4 regions of the Bradyrhizobium guangzhouense genome follow, and region 3 is predicted to be linked to each of the others. Evidence: predicted binding sites of a transcription regulator. Region 3 holds the regulator's gene; each other region holds the start of a gene.

Region 1 (5,882 bases), 720 kb from region 3:
GGCTTCAAGCTGAAGGGCGCGATGAAGGAAGGCGTCACCGCGACCGACCTCGTGCTGACCGTGACGCAGATGCTGCGCAAGCTCGGCGTCGTCGGCAAGTTCGTCGAGTTCTTCGGCCCGGGCCTCGACAACCTCTCCGTCGCCGACAAGGCGACCATCGCCAACATGGCGCCCGAGTATGGCGCGACCTGCGGCTTCTTCCCTGTCGACGCCGCTGCGATCGACTACCTCAAGACGTCGGGGCGTGCCGCGCCGCGCGTCGCGCTGGTGCAAGCCTATGCCAAGGCGCAAGGGCTGTTCCGCACCGCCAAGTCGGCCGATCCGGTGTTCACGGAAACGCTGACGCTCGACCTCGCAGACGTCGTGCCGTCGATGGCCGGCCCGAAGCGTCCCGAAGGCCGCATCGCGCTGCCGTCGGTTGCCGAAGGTTTTTCGCTCGCGCTCGGCACCGAGTACAAGAAGGCCGAGGAGCCCAACAAGCGTTTTGCCGTCGAAGGCAAGAACTACGAGATCGGCCATGGCGACGTCGTCATCGCCGCCATCACGTCCTGCACCAACACCTCGAATCCGAGCGTGCTGATCGGTGCAGGCTTGCTTGCACGCAATGCCGCCGCCAAAGGCCTGAAGGCAAAGCCGTGGGTGAAGACCTCGCTGGCTCCGGGCAGCCAGGTGGTCGCGGGCTATCTCGCCGATTCCGGTCTGCAGGCCGATCTCGACAAGGTCGGCTTCAACCTGGTCGGCTTCGGCTGCACCACCTGCATCGGCAATTCCGGTCCGCTGCCGGAGGAGATCTCGAAGTCGATCAACGACAACGGCATCGTCGCCGCCGCCGTGCTCTCGGGTAACCGCAATTTCGAAGGCCGCGTCTCGCCTGACGTGCAGGCGAACTATCTGGCCTCGCCGCCGCTGGTCGTCGCGCACGCGCTCGCCGGCAGCGTCACCAAGAACCTCGCGGTCGAGCCGCTCGGCGAAGGCAAGGACGGCAAGCCGGTGTATCTGAAGGACATCTGGCCGACGACGAAGGAGATCAACGCCTTCATGAAGAAGTTCGTGACCGCGTCGATCTTCAAGAAGAAGTATGCCGACGTGTTCAAGGGCGATACCAACTGGCGCAAGATCAAGACGGTCGAGAGCGAGACCTATCGCTGGAACATGTCGTCGACCTACGTGCAGAACCCGCCCTATTTCGAAGGCATGAAAAAGGAGCCGGAGCCGGTCACCGATATCGTCGAGGCGCGCATCCTCGCCATGTTCGGCGACAAGATCACCACCGACCACATTTCGCCGGCCGGTTCGATCAAGCTCACCTCGCCCGCCGGCAAATACCTCAGCGAGCACCAGGTGCGTCCCGCCGACTTCAACCAGTACGGCACGCGCCGCGGCAACCATGAAGTCATGATGCGCGGCACCTTCGCCAACATCCGCATCAAGAACTTCATGCTGAAGGGTGCGGACGGAAACATCCCGGAAGGCGGTCTGACCAAGCACTGGCCGGACGGCGAGCAGATGTCGATCTACGACGCCGCGATGAAGTACCAGCAGGAGCAGGTGCCGCTCGTCGTGTTCGCCGGTGCCGAATATGGCAACGGCTCCTCGCGCGACTGGGCTGCGAAGGGCACGCGTCTGCTCGGTGTTCGCGCCGTGATCTGCCAGAGCTTCGAGCGCATCCATCGTTCGAACCTGGTCGGCATGGGCGTGCTGCCGCTGACCTTCGAGGACGGCACCTCCTGGTCGTCGCTCGGCCTCAAGGGCGACGAGAAGGTCACGCTGCGTGGCCTGGTCGGCGACCTCAAGCCGCGCCAGAAGCTGACCGCGGAGATCGTGTCCGGCGACGGTTCGCTGCAGCGCGTTTCGCTGCTCTGCCGCATCGATACGCTGGACGAACTCGATTACTACCGCAACGGCGGCATCCTGCACTACGTGCTGCGCAAGCTCGCGGCCTAGAGCATGATCCGGACCCGAAGGCCGCGTTAGCGCAAATTGTGCAGCGGTTTTCCGGAAAGATCATGCTCCAACAACAATCTAAAGTGCGCTCGGCGCACTTTAGCGCGCGAATTTGTGAACGGTGGCTCACCGCGACGTGAGTAGAAGGAAAAACGAAGGCGGCCTATCAAAAGGCCGCCTTCGTACGTTTGCGGTATGTTTCGGATGGGCCCGGCCGGCAAAATCCTGCTCTGGACGGTTGAATGTACTGCGCCCGTAAGACTACGGTGACCATCAGGCGATAAGATCTTCCCGCAACGAGCTACCTGTGTGACGTTCAACATGACTGGTATGATGGCTTCTAATTTCGTTTCGCGATGGTCCGGAGCATTCTGGTCAGGAGCACTCGGCATCTGCGCCATCGTCGCCGTCATCCGCCCCGCCCAGGCCGATCCCCGCGCCGTGGTCGAGCTCTTCACCTCCCAGGGCTGCTCCTCCTGCCCGCCTGCCGACAAGGTCATCGGCGATCTCGCCAAGGACCCCTCGATCATCGCGCTGAGCATGCCGATCGACTATTGGGATTATCTCGGCTGGAAAGACACGCTGGCGGATTCACGTTTCTCGGCGCGGCAGCGCGCCTATTCGCGCATGCGCGGTGACCGCGAGGTCTACACGCCGCAGGTCGTGGTCAACGGCGCCGCGCATGTCATCGGCAGCGACCGCTCCGGCATCGAGAACGCGATCGACAAGACCGACACGAGCGCGGGCATCATGAGCGTGCCGGTGACGATGTCGCTCGCGGGCAAGCAGATCAACGTGTCGGTCGCCGCGAGCAAGGAGCCGACGGTCTCGCATGGCGAGGTCTGGATCTGCTCGATCATGAAATCGGTGCCGATCGAAATCGGCCGCGGTGAGAATCGCGGGCAGCAGATCACCTACCACAACGTCGTACGCAATCTGCTCAAGGTCGGCGACTGGCACGGACATCCGGAAAGTTGGGCCGTCCCGATCGAGAATTTGACGTCGCGCGACAGCGTCGACGGCGCGGTGGTCTACGTCCAGGACGGCAGCCGCGATAAGCCCGGTCCGATGCTCGGCGCGGCGTACACGTCGCTGCACTAGACGCAAGCCTGGATCGTCTCCGCAAAATCAGTCTTCGTCATTCCGGGGCGCGCCTCCTGGCGCGAACCCGGAATCCATCGATCCACGATCCGAGCTGAGAAATGGATTCCGGGCTCGCGCTTCGCGCGCCCCGGAATGACGGAAAGAGCGGAAACATCCCGCCACAAACAAAAAAGGACCAACTCGCGTTGGCCCTCCTTGTCGCGCGTACAGACCCGATCCTGTTCGACCCCGGGGGGCTGGGGGCTGAGGAATCCGGAACCGAAAGGACCGGGTCAACGCACACTCATCTTTTCGCAATGCAGGGCGGCAGGCGGTGGGCGGAAAAGCGGCGATCCTGTGATTCCTGCTAACGATCCCGTGACGGTTTGCCGCTGAGAAGTTCCACCGTTGCGTGTGTCATGATTCGCTGCCGCTCAGTGAGGTGAACCCAGGTCCGCAGGGGGCGCGCTTCAGGAGTCCCTTGCAAGAGCCCCTTGCGGCGGGGAACAGTTGGCGCAATCATGCAGGTGTCATGATCCGCGGCTCCGGGGACGGTCTTCGCGGAGGCGGTCATGCTGACGCGATGGAGGCGCCCCATGAGTTTGACGTCGGAGGATGCCGATCCGAGCGAGCAGCGCGCAGTGGCGCGCCCCGCCGCTGCGAATGCCCAACCCGGCCGGGTGACGTTCAACCGGCTCGAGCTGCACCGAATTCTCAATCTCTATGGCCGCATGGTCGCCGACGGCGAGTGGCGCGACTATGCGATCGACTTCCTGAAAGACCGCGCGGTGTTCTCGGTCTATCGCCGCGCCTCCGAAGTGCCGATCTACCGCATCGAGAAAGATCCGCGGCTCGCGCGCAAGCAGGGCATGTACAGCGTGATCTCGGCGACCGGCCTGATCCTGCGCCGCGGCCACGAGCTCGAGCGCGTGCTGCTGGCGATCGATCGGAAATTGGCGGTGGTGTAGCGGCACAGATAGTGCCGCAAGGTGGGTTACGCCTGACGGTTTGCGCTTTGCGCAATCCGCGAGGCTAATCCACCCTACGAGACCGGATTACTTTTCCGGCACCGTCTCCGCGCCCTGGCCGAGATCGCGCTGCATCATCACCGTATCCAGCCAGCGGCCGAACTTCAGGCCGACATTGGGATGCGTGCCGATCATCTTGAAGCCGCCCCTGGTGTGCACGCCGATCGAACCGGCATTGGCGGAATCGCCGATCACGGCGATCATCTGGCGAAAGCCCCGCGCCTCGCATTCGCGGATCAGCCGCTCCAGGAGCAGTGAGCCGATGCCGCGGCGGTGGAAGGCGGGATCGAGATAGATCGAGTTCTCGACCGTGAAGCGATAGGCCGGGCGCGGCCGGTAGGCGCCGGCATAGGCATAGCCGGCGAGGCGGCTGTCGATGGTGGCTACGAAATAGGGATAGCCCCCGTCGACCAGCGCGCGATAGCGGCGCGTCATCTCGGCGAGATCAGGCGGATCAAGCTCGAACGTCGCGGTGCCCTCGCGGACAGCCTGCTGGTAGATGGCGGTGATGGCGGGGAGGTCGGCCTCGACAGTGGGCCTGATTTCAGGTGTGGACATGGAGGCGAGATTAGCAGGGGCTTTGGTGCGAGCAACGGCATTTCCGCATGGCGAGATGCCGCAAACAAAAACCCCGGCCTTTCGGCCGGGGCTCGTGTCCGTTCCCTCGGGTCTATCGCTTAGTCGCGCTGGCCGAGGAGCTGCAGCAGCAGCGTGAACAGGTTGATGAAGTTCAAGTACAGCGACAGCGCACCAGAGATCGCCGCGCGCTCGGCGATGTCGCCGCCGGCCGAGGCGTAGCCGTAGATGTAGTCGTTCTTCAGCCGCTGGGTGTCCCAGGCGGTGAGGCCCGCGAACACCAGGACGCCGACCACCGACACGATGAACTGCAGCGCCGTGCTGGCCAGGAACAGGTTCACCAAGCTCGCGATGATGATGCCGATCAGGCCCATGAACAGGAACGAGCCCATGCCGGTCATGTCACGCTTGGTGGTGTAGCCATAGAGGCTCAGCGCGCCGAACGTCGCCGCGGTGATGAAGAACACCCGCACGATCGAGGTGTGGGTGTACACCAGGAAGATCGAGGACAGCGAGATACCCATCAGCGCCGAGAACACCCAGAACAGGATCTGGGCGGTCGAGGGAGCCAGGCGGTTGATGCCGGCCGAGATCACGAACACCATGGCGAGCGGCGCCAGCATGAACAGATATTTCAGCGGGCTCACGAACATCGCGTAGCCGAACGGCGTCAGGAACAGCTTGCCGACACGGACGGCTTCCGGGGTCGGAACGTCGGTGACGGCAGCCATGTAAACTCCGAGCGCGGCGAGGCCGGTGATGGCGAGGCCAATGCTCATGTAATTGTAGATGCGCAGCATGTAGGCGCGCAGACCGGCATCGACCGTCGCGGCGTCAACACGCCCGGCGGCCCGGCCGAAAGGAGAAGCGTAATTGCGGTCTAGGTCCGACATGGTCGAATTCCCGTTGGTTGCCCGGTCTGGCATGGGGGTCGCCATGCCGCCGGTTCGTCAAATTCTATCTCGGATACCGATGCCTGCCGACATTAAATTTGGCTAACAATCGGGGCTCCGAACCCATCCGATATGTGGGAAACTAACACATCCGCTGCAACGGTCCACGCGCGGCCGAATGTCGCCCTTCCCGCGCAATCCTGACGTGAGCCTGACAAGCAAACGTGGTTAACCGCGGGAATCGCGCGATTCCGCTCCCGTGCGGCTGGTCGCTACCTTTTGTCACAAATTCCGCAACACCGTGGCGGGCTTTTTGTTCAACGCCAGCAGCGTTCCCGCAAGGCCGAGCCCGACGGTG
Region 2 (5,882 bases), 2.8 Mb from region 3:
GACATGGCCGTCGGATTGCTTGGCGAAGCCATAGACCATGCTCAGCCCGAGGCCGGACCCCTTACCGACCTCCTTGGTGGTGAAGAACGGCTCGAAGGCGCGCTCGATGACCTCAGGGGTCATGCCTTCGCCGTCATCGGTGACCGAGATCAGGGCGTAGCTGCCGGATGCGACTTCCGGGTGAAGGGCGCGATAGTCATCGTCGATCGCGGCGATCTCCGTGCTCAGCGTCAAATGCCCGCCCGATGGCATCGCGTCCTGCGCGTTGAGCGCAAGGTTCAGCACCGCGGATTCGAGCTGGGCGCGGTCCGCAAACGCCCGGATGGTGCCCGGACCGAACGTCGTCCTGATCTCGATGTTCTCGCGCAAGGTGCGCTTGAGCAGCTTGAGCATGGACAGGATCAGCTCGCGGCAGTCGATCGTGCGCGGCTGGAGCAACTGGCGGCGGCTGAACGCCAGCAGCCGCTGCGTCAGTTCTGCGCCGCGTTCACCGGACTCGCAGATGTCGTCGGCAAATTGCCTGAGATCGGGCCGCGCCTTGAGCTGCTCGCTGAGATGCTCGGCGTTGCCGATGATGACGGTGAGGAGATTGTTGAAGTCGTGGGCGATGCCGCCGGAGAGCTGGCCGACCGTCTCCATCTTCTGCGCCTGCTGGAGCTGCTGCTCGGTGAGCTTGCGCGTGGTCAGATCGTGGATGATGCCGACGTGGATCAGCTCGCCGTCCTGCCAGGCCTGGCCCACCGACAGGTCCATCGGAAACGTCGAGCCATCCTTGCGCAGGCCGACGGCTTCTCCGGTTGCGAAACGCCGCGCATGACCTGCGGATGAGGACCTCTCCTCATTGGACATCAGCATGCCGATGTCGCGATTCATGAGTTCGTCGGCGCGATAGCCGAACAGCCGTTCGCAAGCGGGGTTGAACAGGAGAATGCGGGCTTGCGCGTCGAACAGGATGACGCCGTCGACCGCCGTCTCGACCACGGCTGTGAGGCGCGTCATGCTTTCGCGCATCGCGCGCTGAGCCTCGCCCACCTGTTTGAGCAGCAGCGTCGCGTCCCGGCTCTTGATCTCTTCCTCCTCGAGCGCGGCCTGAACCTTTTGCAGCTCGAACGGGGAGGGGATCGCCAGGATCTTCGGCAGCAGGGGCCACAGCGCGCCCGCGGTGAAGATGGAGGCCGCAGCCGTGACCGCCTTGACGATGCCCTCAATGCCGTAGATCGGAACCCAGAGCGTGTAGATCGACAACAGATGTGTCAGGCCGCAGGCCATGATGAAGATCGCGAACGCCCAGTAGACCCAGCCGAACTGGAGGTCGCGCCGCTTGGTGACGAGAATGGTGAGAGCGAACGGGATCGAGAAATAGGCGGCGGCGATCACGGCATCGGAGGCAACGTGCAGCCAGATCAGCTCGGGTTCCCACAACAGGCAGATGCCGTGCGGTGAAAGCATTGACGAATCGAGGAGACGTTCGAAAAAGGCCCACATGATTTCTTCCCGAGAGAATTGCAGGCCGAACCGGCCCGCAATTTGGAGTCGCTGGACGAATTCACTAATGTTTCACCGATTTGGGAGGATGCGCCAAGGCCGGGTGATGCCTAGGTCATATTTTCCGGGATGTGCACGCTTCCGGGACGACACGGCTGTGCGGCACCGTTTCTGCCTGATTCGCCGGCTTGCTGGAGCTGCAGGGGCGCGCTAGGACAGGCCATGTCAGGACAGATCATGGCCGTCGTTCCTTCAAGCAAGCGAATCCCGCGATGACCACGCCCGTGGCGCTCACCATTGCCGGCTCGGATTCGAGCGGCGGCGCCGGCATTCAGGCGGACTTGAAGACGTTTGCCGCGCTCGGCGTGTACGGGGCGTCCGCGATCACGGCGCTGACGGCGCAGAACACCAAGGGCGTCACCGGCATTCATGCGGTGCCGGCCAATTTCGTCGCCGCGCAGATCGATGCCGTGTTTTCCGATCTCGATGTCGGCGCGGTCAAGATCGGCATGGTGGCGCAGGCTGCGAGCATCGATGCGATCGCTTGTGCGCTGGCGCGCTGGAAGCCGCGCCATGTCGTGCTCGATCCCGTGATGGTCGCGACATCAGGCGACCGCCTGCTCGCCGCAGAGGCCGTGGCGGCGTTGCGCGCGAAACTGATGCCGCTCGCATCCGTGATCACGCCCAATCTGCCGGAGGCGGCCGCGCTGCTCGACGAGCCAGTCGCGCGAAGCGAGGCCGAGATCGAAAGCCAGGGGCGCCGCCTGCTGTCTCTCGGTTGCCGTGCGGTCCTGATCAAGGGCGGGCACGGCGAGGGCGCGGAGAGCACCGACTATCTCGTCAGTGCTGACACCACGCTCGCGCTCGCCGCGCCGCGCATCGCCACCCGCAATACCCACGGCACCGGCTGCTCGCTGTCGTCGGCAGTGGCGGCGGGCCTCGCCAAGGACGAGGATCTCGCGACGGCCGTGCGCCATGCCAAGAGCTGGATCAGCGCGGCAATCGCGTCGGCCGACCGTTTCAGCGTCGGTCACGGCCACGGGCCGATCCACCATTTCCACACGTTTTACTGACGCCGGCGTCCTGCTGGCGCCGACGGTCCCGATATTAACCAACAAAGCCAGGGTTCCGGGGTTCTGCAGGCCATCATTGCCTGACCATGTCGCCTGATTGTCGCATGTGACTGATATTCGCGGGGAAGGCGAGGCAAGGTTCGATTCGTATCTGAGGGTGCCTCAAGGGTTCAATCGGTCATCCCCCTGTCACGGGACACAGTTACAGGCTGGCGCATGGGAAGTTACGATGTGAGTGACGAGAGCCCGGAGCGGCGCTTTCGCACGTTGTTCATCTCCGACGTTCATCTCGGAGCCCGCGGCTCTCAAGCCGACCTCTTGCTGGACTTCCTGCGCTACCACGATGCCGACACCATCTATCTCGTCGGCGACATCGTCGACGGCTGGGCGCTGAAATCGAGCTGGCACTGGCCGCAATCGCATAACGATTTGGTGCAGAAGCTGCTGCGCAAGGCGCGCAAGGGCGCCAAGGTCATTTACGTGCCCGGCAATCACGACGAGTTCCTGCGCAATTATTACGGCACCCATTTCGGCGGCATCGACGTCGTCGAGAACACGGTGCACACCGGCGTGGACGGCAAGCGCTATCTCGTCATCCACGGCGACATCTTCGACCTCGTGGTGCAGAACGCGCGCTGGCTCGCCCATCTCGGCGACAAGGCCTATGACTTCGCGATCCAGATGAATCGCTTCGTCAACTTCTTCCGCCGCCTGTTCGGCGTGCCCTATTGGTCGCTGTCGCAATGGGCCAAGCAGAAGGTGAAGAACGCGGTCAACTATATCGGCGCGTTCGAGCAGGCGCTCTCCGCCGAAGCGCGGCGCCACGACGCCGACGGCGTGATCTGCGGCCACATCCACTACGCCGTGATCCGCGACGAGAACGGCATCCGCTACATGAACTGCGGCGACTGGGTCGAAAGCTGCACCGCGCTGGTCGAGCACGACGACGGCCGTTTCGAGATCATCACCTGGGCGGATCATCTGCAGAAGCCGGCACAAGTGCCGCAGGTGGCAGCAAGGGCGGCCTGATGCGCATCCTGGTCGCGACCGACGCCTGGCACCCGCAAGTCAACGGTGTGGTTCGGACGCTGACCAAGCTCGCTGACGCCGCGAAGACGCTTAGCGTCGAAGGTCTCGGTGTCGAGTTCGCGTTCCTGACGCCGCAATCGTTCCGCACCTTCGCGATGCCGAGCTATCGCGACGTGCGGTTGGCGATGCCGCGGCCGGCGCGCATTGCAAGACTGATCGAGGAAGCGCGGCCCGACAGCATCCATATCGCGACGGAAGGGCCGATCGGGCTGATGGTCCGCCGCTATTGCCGCCAGCGCAAGCTGCCGTTCACGACCAGCTTCCATACCCGCTTTCCCGAATATGTCCGTGCCCGGGTGCCGGTGCCGGGCTCGCTGATCTGGCGGGCGCTGCGCCGATTCCACAGCCCGAGCCGGGCCGTGATGGCGGCTACTCCTGCGCTGGCCCGGGAGCTCGGCGAGCGCGGGTTCGACAATGTCGTGCTGTGGCCGCGCGGGGTCGACACCCATCTGTTCCATCCCCACGCGGTCGATCTCTGTCTGCCGGCGCCGATATTCCTCTCGGTCGGCCGCGTCGCGGTGGAGAAGAATCTCGAGGCGTTCCTCGAGCTCGATCTGCCCGGCACCAAGGTGATCGTCGGTGACGGCCCGGCGCGCAACGCGTTGGAGGAGGCCTATCCCGAGGCGATTTTCCTGGGCGAGAAGCACGGCGAGGAACTGGCCGACATCTATGCGGCGGCCGACGTCTTCGTGTTTCCGAGCAAGACCGACACGTTCGGCCTGGTCCTGCTCGAGGCGCTGGCGAGCGGCCTGCCGGTCGCGGCCTTCCCGGTCAAGGGCCCGCGGGACGTGATCGGGGATGCGCCCGTCGGCGCGCTCGACCACGACCTGCGCAACGCCTGCTTCGCCGCGCTCGACATCTCTAGGCAAGCCTGTGTCGAATTCGCCGCCGCCTACACCTGGGAGGCCTCGGCGAGGGCTTTTGTCGACAGCATCCGCGCCGTCGGCGCCGTGCTGCCGGGCCGGGCCGGGGCGGAACAGAAGCGGTTCGTGGCCTAGATTCCTGTTTTGACGCGTTTTCTTCATGCGAACCGGTGCCCACTTCGCTCGAAAGCGCTTTGGAAATCCTCGCGCGGAGGTGTCTTGCCCGCGCCTCGTCCCCCGCGATAACATCACCCGATGTCCGAACAGCCCCTTCCGATCGGCCCCGCCGATATCGACGCCGCTGCCCGCGTGCTCGCGCCTTTCGCCGTCCGCACTCCGCTGCTGTCCTTTCCCGTGCTCAACGAGCGCGTGGGCGCAAAAGTGTTCCTGAAGCCGGAGATGCTCCAGCGCACCGGCTCCTTCAAGTTCCGCGGCGCCTTCAACAAGGTGTTCTCGATCCCGCAGGACAAGCGGGCCGGCGGCGTCGTCGCATTCTCCTCCGGCAACCACGCCCAGGGCGTGGCGGCGGCGGCGAAAATCCTCGACATGCATGCGACCATCGTGATGCCGGCGGACGCGCCGCTGTCGAAGCGCGAGCGCACCAAATCCTATGGTGCCGAGGTCGTGCTGTACGACCGCTACAACGACGACCGCGAGGCAATCTCGCGCGGCATCGCCGAGAAGCGCGGCGCGACCTTGGTGCGGCCCTATGACGATCCCTTCGTGATCGCGGGCCAGGGCACCGCCGGCCGCGAGATCGCGGAAGACATGGCAATGCTCGGCCTCCCGCCTGACATCGTGGTGGCGCCGGCTTCCGGCGGCGGCCTGATCGCGGGCGTCGCCACGGCCGTGAAGGCGCGCTATCCGCAGGCACAGATTGTGGTGGCCGAACCGGAGGCGTTCGACGATCACGGCATTTCGCTGAGCGCCGGCCATCGCGAGCCGCATCCGCCGGCGGGCCGCACCATCTGCGATGCGCTGATGGCGCTGATCCCCGGCGAGATGACCTTCGCGATCAACAGCAAGCTGCTGGCGCGCGGCGTGACGGCGTCCGACAAGGAAGTCGGCGCGGCGGTTGCCTTCGCCTATCACGAGCTGAAGCTGGTGGTCGAGCCGGGCGGCGCAGTCGGCCTCGCGGCGCTGCTGGCGGGACGCCTGGATGTCGCCGGCAAGAACGTCGTCATCGTGCTGTCAGGCGGCAACGTCGATGCGGATCTGTTCGCCGAGCTGGTGGCTTAGGCGTCATTCCGGGGCTCGCGGAGCGAGAGCTATGATGCGCAATTGCGCATCTGAGAATCCATTTCCCCACCATCTCTGCCGCACAATGGATTCCGGGCCTGCGCCTCGCGGCGCATCCCGGATGACCAGGAAC
Region 3 (5,882 bases):
TGCTCGGAGCGCAGGAAATATTCGTGGGCGGCGTCTTCCAGGCTGCCGCCGTCGAGCGCGACCAGGCCCTGGTAGCGGCTCATGTCCGGCCCCTGGTCGATGGTCATGGCGAGGTGGCCGCGGCCGAGCAAGGTGCCGGAATCCTTGGCATCACCGAGACGCGCGGCATCGAAGCGTGCATAGGCGCGCAGGCGATCCGGCGCCTGATAGTCCACCACCAGGAACGACACCGGCCCGTCCGTCTGGGCCTGCAGGATGAAGCGGCCCTCGAATTTCAGCGCCGAGCCGAGCAGCGTCGTCAGCACGATGGCCTCGCCGAGCAGCTTGCCGACGGGCGCGGGATAATCGTGCTTGGTCAGGATGTCGTCGAGCGCCGGGCCAAGGCGCACCAGCCGACCGCGCACGTCGAGCGCGTCGACCTCATAAGGCAGCACGGCGTCATCGACGGGAACCGCTGAAGGCGCGCGAACCGGGCCTTCAGGCCCGGCTTTCATGTCAGGGGATTGGGAAACCATGGCGCTTTATCTGGGGTCGGAGGGCGGAAATGGAAGGGGGCGCGGGCAACGCGCTCAGACGCGGCTTTGATTACGCAAACTGTACCGCAAACTCGATGTCGTCCTGGCGAAAGCCAGGACCCATAACCTCAAGGTGGAGTTGTGGCGCGAGACGGCAATGACCAATCTTCGCCAAACTACGGTCGGTGGTAATGGGTCCTGGCTTTCGCCAGGACGACGATTAACACCATGCGCGCCTTACTTCACCGCGTCGAAGCACCAGGCCAGAATGCCCTTTTGTGCGTGCAGGCGGTTCTCGGCCTCGTCGAACACGACCGATTGCGGACCGTCGATCACCTCGTCGGTGACCTCCTCGCCGCGATGGGCGGGCAAGCAGTGCATGAACAGCGCATCGGGCTTTGCCAGCGACATCAGCTTGGCATTGACCTGATAGGGCTTGAGCACGTTGTGACGGTGCTCGCCTTCCTTGTCGCCCATCGACACCCAGGTGTCGGTGACGACGCAATCGGCGCCCTTCACCGCGGCCTCGGGATCGGTGCCGAGCACGATCGGCGCATTGGTCGCCTTGATCCAGTCGCGCATCACCTTCTTCGGGGCAAGCTCCGGCGGCGTTGCGACATTGAGCTTGAACTTGAAGCGTTCGGCGGCATGAGCCCAGGACGCCAGCACGTTGTTGTCGTCGCCGGTCCAGGCCACGGTTCGCCCCTCGATCGGGCCGCGATGCTCCTCATAGGTCATGAGGTCGGCCATCACCTGGCACGGATGCGAGCGACGCGTCAGGCCGTTGATGACGGGTACGGTTGCATACGCCGCGAGCTCGAGTAGCGCCTCGTGGTTGAGGATGCGGATCATGATGGCATCGACATAGCGCGACAGCACGCGCGCGGTGTCGGCAATGGTCTCGCCGCGACCGAGCTGCATCTCGGCGCCGGTGAGCATGATGGGCTCACCGCCGAGCTGGCGCATGGCGACGTCGAACGAGACGCGCGTGCGGGTCGACGGGCGCTCGAAGATCATCGCCAGCGTCTTGCCTTCGAGCGGCCTGACCGGCTGATGCGCCTTCTGCTTCGCCTTCATGGCGGAGGAGGCCGCCAGCATGCTCTTGAGCTCCGACAGCGGCAGCTCGTTGATATCAAGGAAATGCTTGGGACCCTTGCTCATCAGCTTGCCGCCCGCTTGTTGCCTGACAGCGCCGTGCAGGCGCGTTCGAGCCTGATGACGCTGTCCTCGATCTCGGCCTCGGTGACGATCAAGGGCGGCAGGAAGCGCACGACATTGTCGCCGGCGCCGACGGTGAGCAGCTTCTCGTTGCGCAAGGCTGCGACCAGATCACCTGACGGCACCACGGCCTTGATGCCGATCAAGAGCCCCTCGCCGCGGATTTCGCTGACGATATCGGGGTGACGGTCGATCACGGAGGCGAGCTTCTGCTTGAGCAGCAGCGACATCTTCTGCACGTGATCGAAGAAGCCGGGCTTGAGCATGACGTCGAGCACGGCGTTCGCGGCCGCGATCGCCAGCGGATTGCCGCCGAAGGTCGAGCCGTGCGAGCCGGGGCCCATGCCGGCGGCCGCATCCGCCGTCGCCAGGATCGCGCCGATCGGGAAGCCGCCGCCGAGCGCCTTCGCCAGCGACATCACGTCTGGTGTGACGCCGGTGCGTCGATAGGCAAAGAGATCGCCGGTGCGGCCCATGCCGGTCTGCACCTCGTCGAAGGCGAGCAGCAGGCCCTTTTCGTCGCAGAGCTGGCGCAACGCCTTGAGGAAGGCCGATGTCGCCGGACGTACGCCGCCCTCGCCCTGGATCGGCTCGATCAGGATGCCGGCGGTGTGAGGACCGATTGCCTTCTTCACGGCTTCGATGTCGCCATGCGGGATCTGGTCGAAGCCCTCCATCGGCGGACCGTAACCTTCGAGGTATTTTGCCGAACCGGTCGCGGCCAGCGTCGCCAGCGTGCGGCCGTGGAAGGCGCCTTCGAAGGTGATGATGCGGTAGCGTTCCGGATGGCCCTTGGAGAAGTGATGATGGCGGACCAGCTTGATCACACCCTCCAGCGCTTCGGCGCCGGAATTGCAGAAGAACACGAAGTCGGCAAAGCTCTCGTTGCAGAGACGCGCAGCGAGCTTCTCGCCATCCGGGCTCTGGAACAGGTTCGACATGTGCCAGAGCTTCGTGGCCTGCTCCTGCAGCGCCTTGACCAGCGCCGGATGGGCATGGCCGAGCGCATTCACCGCCACGCCCGAGGTGAAATCGAGATAGCGATCGCCATTGGTTGCGATCAACCAGACGCCTTCACCGCGCTCAAAACCGATGTCGGCCCTGGCGAAAACGGGGAGCAAATGCGGCGTTGCGCTGTTGGTCATGACGGTCTCTTTGGTGGTCACTCAGGGTGTTTCGGACGGCCTGAACGCGCCTTGCGCAGCGCGTCATTTGGACCGGAAAACGAAACGTGCCGCCTTTTAAGGGCGGCACGCGCAACCATCTTATGCTTGGCAATACGGGTGTCAATGCCGCCCGGAAAGCCCCGCGAAATGCTGAATCCGTAGTCTTGCGGTGGCGATTTTGCGGGATTTTCGCCACGGAACATGTGGAAGCGAGTCGGCGGACTCTTGCGCGTGAGTCACGCCATATTGTAGCGTTTGGCTTGTCAGATACGACATCTCGTGCAGCGGTTCTGATCCCAAAAGTCCTCATGTACCGGCGTAAACGCCCGGGCGCATTTGGTGCGCCCGGCGAGCCTTAAGGGATTCTGGCGGCACGGGTTTTTCGAGGCTTAGGCATTCGTCGTGAGGCCCCATAGATGGCAGGCGCCGGCGAAGGAAAGGGTGCAATGACGGTTTTGACCTGGTCGGATGATCGTGTCGAGCAGCTGAAAAAGCTCTGGGAGGCCGGACTTTCGGCGAGCCAGATCGCCGCTGAGCTCGGTAACGTGACCCGCAACGCCGTGATCGGCAAGGTGCACAGGCTCGGCCTGTCCGGCCGCGCCAAGAGCCCCTCATCAGCAGCTCCCCGACCGCGCAAGGCACGTCCTGCGCAGCACATGATGCGGGTGAGCCGCCCCATCGCGCGCGGCAACACCGCGCTGGCGCAGGCCTTCGAGGTCGAGGTCGAGGCCGAACCGGTCACTTACGACAACGTGGTGCCGATGAGCCAGCGGCTGTCGCTGCTCGAATTGAACGAGGCCACCTGCCACTGGCCGGTCGGCGATCCCTCGAGCCCGGATTTCTTCTTCTGTGGCGGCAAGGCGCTGTCCGGCCTGCCCTACTGCGCCCAGCACTCGCGGGTGGCGTATCAGCCGGCCGCCGATCGCCGTCGCGCTCCGGCGAAGCCCGGCACGCGCTGAGCACAGCTCGAGACGACATCGTCCGGGATGATCGAGACAAAAAAAAGCGCGCCCCAAGGCGCGCTTTTTTGTTTTTCCTGCGCGTAGCTAGCTTGACGTCTGCTCGGCCTTCGCGAAGCGATCGTCGAGGGCGTAGCCGGCGCCGCGGACGGTGCGGATCGGGTCCTGCTCGCGGCCGAGATTGAGCAGCTTGCGCAGGCGGCCGATATGCACGTCGACGGTGCGCTCGTCGATATAGATGTCGCGACCCCAGACGCTGTCGAGCAGCTGCTCGCGCGAGAACACCCGGCCGGGATGCTCCAGGAAGAACTCCAGCAGGCGATATTCGGTCGGGCCGAGATCGATCGGCCGGCCCGAGCGCGCCACGCGGCGCTTCTCGCGATCGAGCTCGATGTCGCCGAAAGCCAGCACGGTCGCGAGCCGCTCGGGGCTGGCGCGCCGCAGCAGGCCCTTCACCCGCGCCAGCAGCTCGGGCACCGAGAACGGCTTGACGATGTAGTCGTCGGCGCCGGTTGCGAGGCCCCTGACACGCTCGCTCTCCTCGCCACGCGCGGTGAGCATGATGATCGGCAGCTGCTTGGTGTCGGAGCGCGCGCGCAGCCGCCGGCACAGCTCGATACCGGACAGGCCGGGCAGCATCCAGTCGAGCACGATCAGATCGGGGATGTGCTCCTTGAGGCGGGTATCGGCGTCGTCGCCGCGCATCACCGTCTCGACGTCATAGCCGTCGCCTTCGAGGTTGTAACGAAGCAGCTCGGTGAGAGCTTCCTCGTCCTCAACCACCATAATGCGTGCGCCCATGGGGTCGTCGCTCCTTGAGGATTCAGGTATTGGGGATCGTCGTGGCGAAGGTCGTCATGTCGCCTTTCGGCCGCTTGTCGGTGATGGCCTGGCCTTCGATCATGTAGAACACGGTCTCGGCGATGTTGGTGGCGTGGTCGCCGATCCGCTCGATGTTCTTGGCGCAAAACATCAGATGGATGCAGAACGAGATGTTGCGCGGATCCTCCATCATGTAGGTGAGGAGCTCGCGGAACAGCGAGGTGCAGATGGCGTCGACTTCCTCGTCGCCCTTCCACACCGCCATCGCCGCCGGCAGATCGTGCGCGGCATAGGCGTCGAGCACCGACTTGACCTGCTGCTGCACGAGGTCGGTCATGTGTTCGAGGCCGCGGAACAGCTTGAGCGGATGGAAATCGGTCTCCAGCGCCGCGACGCGCTTGCCCATGTTCTTGGCGAGATCGCCGATCCGCTCGAGATCGGTCGCGACGCGCATCGCGCCGACGATTTCGCGCAGGTCCACCGCCATCGGCTGGCGGCGGGCGATGGTGAGCACGGCGTGCTCCTCGATCCTCTTCTGAAGCGCGTCGATCTCGGCGTCGGTGTTGACGACGCGCTGGCCGAGCGCGACGTCGCGACGGATCAGTGCGTCGACGGAATCGACGATCATGCGCTCGGCGAGGCCGCCCATTTCCGCAACCGACCGTGTCAGTTCCTGGAGGTCGGTATCGAAAGCCTTTGCGGTATGTTCAGAACCCATGTCCGTCTCCTCAGCCGAACCGGCCGGTAATGTAATCCTGCGTGCGCCGGTCGGACGGCGACGTGAAGATCTTGCTGGTGTCGTCGAACTCGATCAGCTCACCGAGATACATGAAGGCGGTCTTGTCGGAAACGCGCGCCGCCTGCTGCATGTTGTGGGTGACGATCGCGATCGTATAGTTCTCCGACAGCTCCTGGATCAGCTCTTCGACCTTGGCGGTCGAGATCGGGTCCAGCGCCGAGCAGGGCTCGTCGAACAGGATCACCTCGGGCCGCACCGCGACGGTGCGGGCGATGCAGAGACGCTGCTGCTGGCCGCCGGAGAGCGACAGGCCGGACGCGTTGAGCTTGTCCTTGACCTCGTTCCACAGCGCGCCGCCGCGCAGCGCCTTCTCCACGCGGTCGTCCATCTCGGACTTCGAGATCTTCTCATAGAGGCGGATGCCGAAGGCAATGTTCTCGTAGATCGTCATCGGGAACGGCGT
Region 4 (5,882 bases), 380 kb from region 3:
TGTCTTTCTCTCGTAATGCGCTATTGACAGCGGGCCGCCAACTAGCCAAGTGAAACACCGCTTTTCAGACATTCCCAGGATTCCTCTGCCGTGGCCAAGTCCGAACTCGGAACCAAACGTATTTGCCCGACCACGGGCAAGAAGTTCTATGACCTCAACAAGAATCCGGTGATCTCGCCCTATACCGGCGAAGTCGTGCCGATCGCGCCCGTGGCGCCAGCCCGCATGCCTCGCGGCGCCGAGGCTCGTCACGCAGCAGCCACCGATACCGCGCCGGAGCCCGCCGAGGTCGAGGAGGTCTCGCTCGAGGAGGCCGATGCCGAGGAGAACACCGGCAAGGTCAAGGCCGTCGTCCCCGAATCCGAGGACGATATCGAGGTCGACGAGACCCTCGACGACGACGATGACGATGATTCGACCTTCATTGCCGACGAAGAAGAGGGCGATGAGGACGTGACCGACATCATTGGTGATGTCGGAGGTGATGAAGAGACTTGAGATCAGTCCTGATCTGTGAAAAAGGGTGCACCGCGCGAGTCGGAAGGCTCGCCGGCCGGGAGTGATCCCCCAGGATCATCCCGAGGGTTAAGGGGCCATAGCTCAGCTGGGAGAGCGCTTGCATGGCATGCAAGAGGTCGGCGGTTCGATCCCGCCTGGCTCCACCAGGCTTCGCCCTTCGGGCTACGCGTGGCGCAGCCACGACGGAGCCTGAAGGGCGAAGCGTGGTGTCCGGCGAAGCCCGAAGGGCGAAGACGGACTGGTAGCGTTCTGAGATTCCTTCCTTCTCTATCTTTGTCCGACTGCCCAGACGCGAGCCGTCAATGTGGTACGTCTACATCCTCCGCAGCATCGAATTTCCGGATCAGGAATACATCGGCGCCACGGAAGATCTGAAGCGCCGACTTCCGGAGCACAACGCCGGCAAGTCCGCTCACACCGCCAAGTTCAAACCGTGGAAGCTGGTCTGGTACTGCGCTTTCCCCGACAAGATGAAGGCCTTGGCGTTCGAGACTTATCTCAAGTCACACTCAGGCCGCGCTTTCTCGAAAAAGCGGCTCTGCTGAGGCCCTACTCCCCAATCACCGCATTCAACCGGTCCCGCAACGCCACGATCTCGTCCTTCATCGCGACCAGCTCCGACACCGAGCAGTCCGAGGCCGCCAGGATCGACTGCGGCACGTTGCGCGCCTTGTCTTTCAGCGCGTGGCCCTGCGGCGTCAGCGCGATCAGCACCTGGCGTTCGTCCTCGCTCGAGCGCGTGCGCTTGACTAGATGCACGGACTCCAGCCGCTTCAGCAGCGGCGTCAGCGTGCCCGAATCCAGAAACAGCCTTTCGCCGATGTCCTTCACCGGTACGTCGTCGCGCTCCCACAGCACCAGCATGACGAGATATTGCGGATAGGTCAGGCCGAGCCGCTCGAGCAGCGGCTTGTAGACGCGGTTGAAGGCATGCGCGGCCGAATAGATCGCGAAGCAGATCTGATTGTCGAGGCGTTGCGGATCGAGGGTCGCTGATTTCCGGGCCATAGAGAATCTCTCGAGACTGACCCGCATTGTGGGACCGGGCGGATCTACATTCAATTGCGAACAATTAAATGTGAGACATGCCGATTTCAATTGCGCACAATCTAATTGTTTGCGATATGAAAGCCACCCAAACCGAAGCCCCCAAGGGAGACGAAAATGTCAGTGAACGTCCTGTACAAGACCAGCGCAAAGGCCACCGGTGGCCGCGACGGCCATGCTGCGACCCTCGACGGCGCGCTCGACGTCAAACTCACCACGCCGAAGGAACTCGGCGGTGGCGGCGGCGCCGGCAACAATCCCGAGCAGCTGTTTGCGGCCGGCTATGCCGCCTGCTTCATCGGCGCAATGAAGTTCGTGGCCTCGCAGGGCGGCCCGAAGGTTCCCACTGACGCCTCCGTGACCTCGACCGTCGGCATCGGTCCGCGCTCGGCCGGCGGCTTCGGCCTCGACATTGACCTCGCCGTCTCGTTGCCGGGCCTGTCCCGCACCGAGGCCGAGGCGCTGGTCGAGAAGGCGCATCAGGTGTGCCCGTACTCCAACGCCACCCGCGGCAATGTCGAGGTTCGCCTGACGGTCGTCTGATCCGACGGTGAATTGGCTGGCCCGGGATCCTCTCGGGCCGGCCGCTTCCATGAGATTTTCCACGCCGCGGATTGCGCGGCGACGCATACGCCCCCACGCGACAAGCCATTGCTGGCGCGATCGAACCTCGCTAGGCCTGAGATCAATTTCGACACAGGGGAAGCGACGGCATGACTGAAGCAGCCGGTTCTGAAGCAGCGTTGGGCGCAATGAGCGGATTGCGCGTCATCGATCTCACGCGCGTGCTCGGCGGTCCCTACTGCACCCAGATCCTCGCCGACCATGGCGCCGACGTGATCAAGGTCGAGCCGCCCGCCGGCGACGAGGTGCGCGATTGGGGCCCTCCCTTCCACGACGACGACGCGGCCTATTTCATCGGCATCAACCGCAACAAGCGTTCGATCGGCCTCGACCTCGCCTCGGAAGGTGGCCGTGTCGTGCTGCGGAAGATGCTGGAGACGGCCGACGTCCTGATCGAGAATTTCAAGCCAGGCACGCTGGAGAAATGGGGCATCGGCAACGATGTGCTCAGCAAGAAATATCCGCGCCTCGTGCATTGCCGGATCTGCGGCTTCGGCGCCGACGGCCCGCGTGGCGGCAATCCCGGCTATGACGCCATCATCCAGGCCATGACCGGCATGATCGCCGCGACGGGGTCGCCCGAGAGCGGCCCGATGCGGATCGGCGTGCCGCTGGTCGACATCACCACCGGGCTCTACGCGGCGATCGGCATCCTGATGGCGCTCTCCGAGCGGCAACGCTCGGGCAAGGGCCAGTTCCTGGAGACGACGCTGTACGAAACCGGCCTCGCCATCATGCATCCGCACACCGCGAATTATTTCATGCACGGCAAGCCGCCCGGCCTCACGGGCAACGAGCACCCGAACCTCGTGCCCTACGCGATCTTCCCGACCAAGACCGACAACATCTTCATCGGCGTCGGCAATGACGGCACCTTCCGCAAGCTTGCCAAGGAGATCGGCAAGCCCGAGCTCGGCACCGATCCGCGCTTTGCCCGCAACAAGGATCGCATCGCCAATCGCGAAGCGCTGCGCGCCGAGCTCGCCGCCGTGTTCAGCCAGCACGAGGCCGAGCCGTTGTGCAATCGCCTGCTCGCCGCAGGCCTGCCCGCAGGCCCGGTGCAGAAGATCGACCAGGCGCTGACAAACCCGCACACCATCGCCCGCGGCGATGTGATCGAGAAGGACTGGTACAAGGGCGTGGCTTCGCCGATCCGGCTCGATCGCAGCAAGCCGAGCCTGCGCCGACTGCCGCCGAAATTCAACCAACACTCCCAGGAGGTACTGGGCGAGTTCGGCTACTCAAAGTCGGAGATCGACGCCATGGTCGAGACCGGCGTGGTCTGCGGGCCGGAGCGCAAGCGCTAGATGCTGCGCTCCCTCGCCGCAAGCGGCGAGGGAGCAGAAAAACCCTGGCGATGCCGCACTGCGGCGCGGGCACAAGTGTGCACCGCGAACGATTGCGGCTGCGCGCGGCGCGTTCGCCTATTTGATGGCTTCCCTTTTCCAGCGCTTGCCGCTTTCGTTTCGGCCGCTTACACAGTCATGTGAACGTCATACGGCGCTGCTAGCGCAAGCGCTTCTTTATTGACGGCTGAGGGAGGTTTCTTGATGGCTCTTCGATTCTTTGGGGCGGCTGCCACTGTTGCAGTCGCTGTCGGCATGACGGCTTCGCCGGCGCTGGCCGTGACTGAAATCCAGTGGTGGCACGCGATGACGGGCCCCAACAACGACGTCGTGGTCAAGCTTGCCAACGATTTCAACGCATCTCAGAGCGACTACAAGATCGTTCCGACGTTCAAGGGCAGCTATGCCGACACGCTGAACGCGGGCATCGCGGCGTTCCGCGCCGGCAACGCACCCGGTATCATGCAGGTGTTCGAGGTCGGCACGGCGACCATGATGGCCGCCAAGGGCGCCATCAAGCCGGTCTCCGACCTCATGAAGGAGCAAGGCGAGAAGTTCGACCCGCAATCTTATCTGCCGGCCATCACGGGTTACTACTCGACTGCAAAGGGCGAGATGCTCTCGTTCCCGTTCAACTCGTCGAGCATGGTGATGTGGGTCAATCTCGACGCCCTGAAGAAGGCCGGCATCGACGCGCCGCCGAAGACCTGGCCCGAGGTGTTCGCCGACGCCAAGAAGTTGCACGCGACGAGCCCGACATGCGGCTTCTCCTCGAGCTGGATCACATGGGGCCTGATCGAACAGTTCTCGGCCTGGCACAACATTCCGATCGGCACCAAGGCCAACGGCCTCGACGGCTTCGACACCGTGCTGGAATTCAACAACCCGCTCGAGACCAAGCTGCTCGAAAACCTCGTCGAGCTTCAGAAGGACAAGAGCTACGACTATTCCGGTCGCACCAACACCGGCGAAGGCCGCTTCACTTCGGGCGAATGCGCGCTCTACATGACGTCGTCGGCCTTCTATCCGAACGTCAAGGCGAACGCGAAGTTCAACTATACGGCCGTTCCGATGCCGTACTTCCCGGACGCCAAGGATGCGCCGCAGAACTCCATTATCGGCGGCGCCTCGCTGTGGGTGATGGGCGGCAAATCCAGTGAAGAGTACAAGGGCATCGCGAAGTTCTTCACCTTCCTGTCCGACACCGATCGTCAGGTCTATCTGCACGAGGTCTCCGGCTATCTGCCGATCACCAAGGCGGCCTACGACAAGACCAAGGCGTCGGGCTTCTATGAGAAGAACCCGATCCTGGAAGTGCCGCTGAAGGAACTCACCAACAAGCCGCCGACCGAGAACTCGCGCGGCCTGCGTTTCGGCGGAATGGTGCAGATGCGCGACGTCTGGTCCGAGGAGATCGAGGCGGCGCTCGCCGGCAAGAAGTCGGCGAAGGAAGCGCTCGACGCTGCCGTCTCGCGCGGCAACCAGATGCTGCGTCAGTTCGAGCGGACCGCGACCAAGTAAGATCTCATCGGTCGTGGCTGCGGACGGTCCGCAGCCACGACTTTCAGCGAGTGAGGCGGGGGCTTCATGGAGAACCGGGCGATCTTTCCAGGCAGGCTGCTCGCCTGCCTCCTGGTGTTTCCGCAGCTTGCGGTCTCCCTGATCTTCTTTTATTGGCCGGCCGCGCAAGCCCTCTGGCAATCCTTCCTGGTGCAGGATGCCTTCGGGCTCTCGACCGAGTTCGTCTGGTTCGAGAATTACGCCAACCTGCTGAAGACGCCCGAATATTATCACGCGATCGGCACGACCTTCGTATTTTCACTGCTCGTCGTGTTCTTCTCTCTTGCGATCGGCCTGCTGCTCGCCGTCATGGCGAACCGAAACATCGCAGGCGTGCAGATCTATCGCACCTTCCTGATCATTCCCTACGCGGTCGCACCTGCAGTGGCGAGCGTGCTGTTCATCTTCATGTTCCAGCCCGGGCTCGGCATGATCGCGCGCGCCTTGCAGCGTAACGGCATCGATTGGAATCCGGTGCTCAATGGCACGCATGCCATGATCCTGATCGTCATCGTCGCGGTCTGGAACCAGATCAGCTACAATTTTCTGTTCTTTCTCGCCGGCCTGCAGTCGATCCCGAAGAGTGTGATCGAGGCCGCGGCGATCGACGGCGCACGGCCGATGCGGCGGTTCTGGACCATCGTATTCCCGCTGCTGTCGCCGACGACGTTCTTCCTGATCGTCGTCAACATCACTTACGCCTTCTTCAACACGCTCGGCATCATCGATACCGCAACCGAAGGCGGGCCGAACGGCTCCACCTCGACGCTCGTCTACAAGGTTTTC

The links. Region 3 encodes PhoB, which activates phosphate uptake and scavenging genes when phosphate is short. Its sites were predicted from a motif close to TGTCATNNANCTGTCAT; they were not measured.
Region 1: XH91_RS02270 (DUF2794 domain-containing protein) is a predicted target of PhoB. The motif match lies at 3,545-3,561, and genes of this name have one in related genera.
Region 2: XH91_RS11955 (UDP-2,3-diacylglucosamine diphosphatase) is a predicted target of PhoB. The motif match lies at 2,735-2,751, and genes of this name have one in related genera.
Region 4: ugpB (sn-glycerol-3-phosphate ABC transporter substrate-binding protein UgpB) is a predicted target of PhoB. The motif match lies at 3,671-3,687, and genes of this name have one in related genera.

Annotation. Positions count from the first base shown of each region.
Region 1 is NZ_CP030053.1:453,410-459,291, forward strand. It holds gene acnA (aconitate hydratase AcnA) at 1-1,944, shown strand, start outside; gene XH91_RS02265 (DUF1223 domain-containing protein) at 2,266-3,045, shown strand; gene XH91_RS02270 (DUF2794 domain-containing protein) at 3,624-3,995, shown strand; gene XH91_RS02275 (GNAT family N-acetyltransferase) at 4,083-4,613, opposite strand; gene XH91_RS02280 (Bax inhibitor-1/YccA family protein) at 4,733-5,524, opposite strand; gene XH91_RS02285 (ABC transporter permease) at 5,807-5,882, opposite strand, start outside.
Region 2 is NZ_CP030053.1:2,496,353-2,502,234, forward strand. It holds gene XH91_RS11945 (PAS domain S-box protein) at 1-1,449, opposite strand, end outside; gene thiD (bifunctional hydroxymethylpyrimidine kinase/phosphomethylpyrimidine kinase) at 1,758-2,558, shown strand; gene XH91_RS11955 (UDP-2,3-diacylglucosamine diphosphatase) at 2,775-3,587, shown strand; gene XH91_RS11960 (glycosyltransferase family 4 protein) at 3,587-4,645, shown strand; gene XH91_RS11965 (threonine/serine dehydratase family protein) at 4,766-5,749, shown strand.
Region 3 is NZ_CP030053.1:6,896,202-6,902,083, forward strand. It holds gene XH91_RS32870 (Hsp33 family molecular chaperone) at 1-515, opposite strand, end outside; gene argF (ornithine carbamoyltransferase) at 753-1,676, opposite strand; gene XH91_RS32880 (aspartate aminotransferase family protein) at 1,676-2,878, opposite strand; gene XH91_RS32885 (GcrA family cell cycle regulator) at 3,346-3,858, shown strand; gene phoB (phosphate regulon transcriptional regulator PhoB) at 3,946-4,659, opposite strand; gene phoU (phosphate signaling complex protein PhoU) at 4,682-5,398, opposite strand; gene pstB (phosphate ABC transporter ATP-binding protein PstB) at 5,409-5,882, opposite strand, start outside.
Region 4 is NZ_CP030053.1:113,998-119,879, forward strand. It holds gene XH91_RS00515 (TIGR02300 family protein) at 91-498, shown strand; tRNA gene XH91_RS00520 (tRNA-Ala) at 590-665, shown strand; gene XH91_RS00525 (GIY-YIG nuclease family protein) at 822-1,064, shown strand; gene XH91_RS00530 (MarR family winged helix-turn-helix transcriptional regulator) at 1,069-1,527, opposite strand; gene XH91_RS00535 (organic hydroperoxide resistance protein) at 1,684-2,109, shown strand; gene XH91_RS00540 (CaiB/BaiF CoA transferase family protein) at 2,280-3,497, shown strand; gene ugpB (sn-glycerol-3-phosphate ABC transporter substrate-binding protein UgpB) at 3,741-5,057, shown strand; gene ugpA (sn-glycerol-3-phosphate ABC transporter permease UgpA) at 5,124-5,882, shown strand, end outside.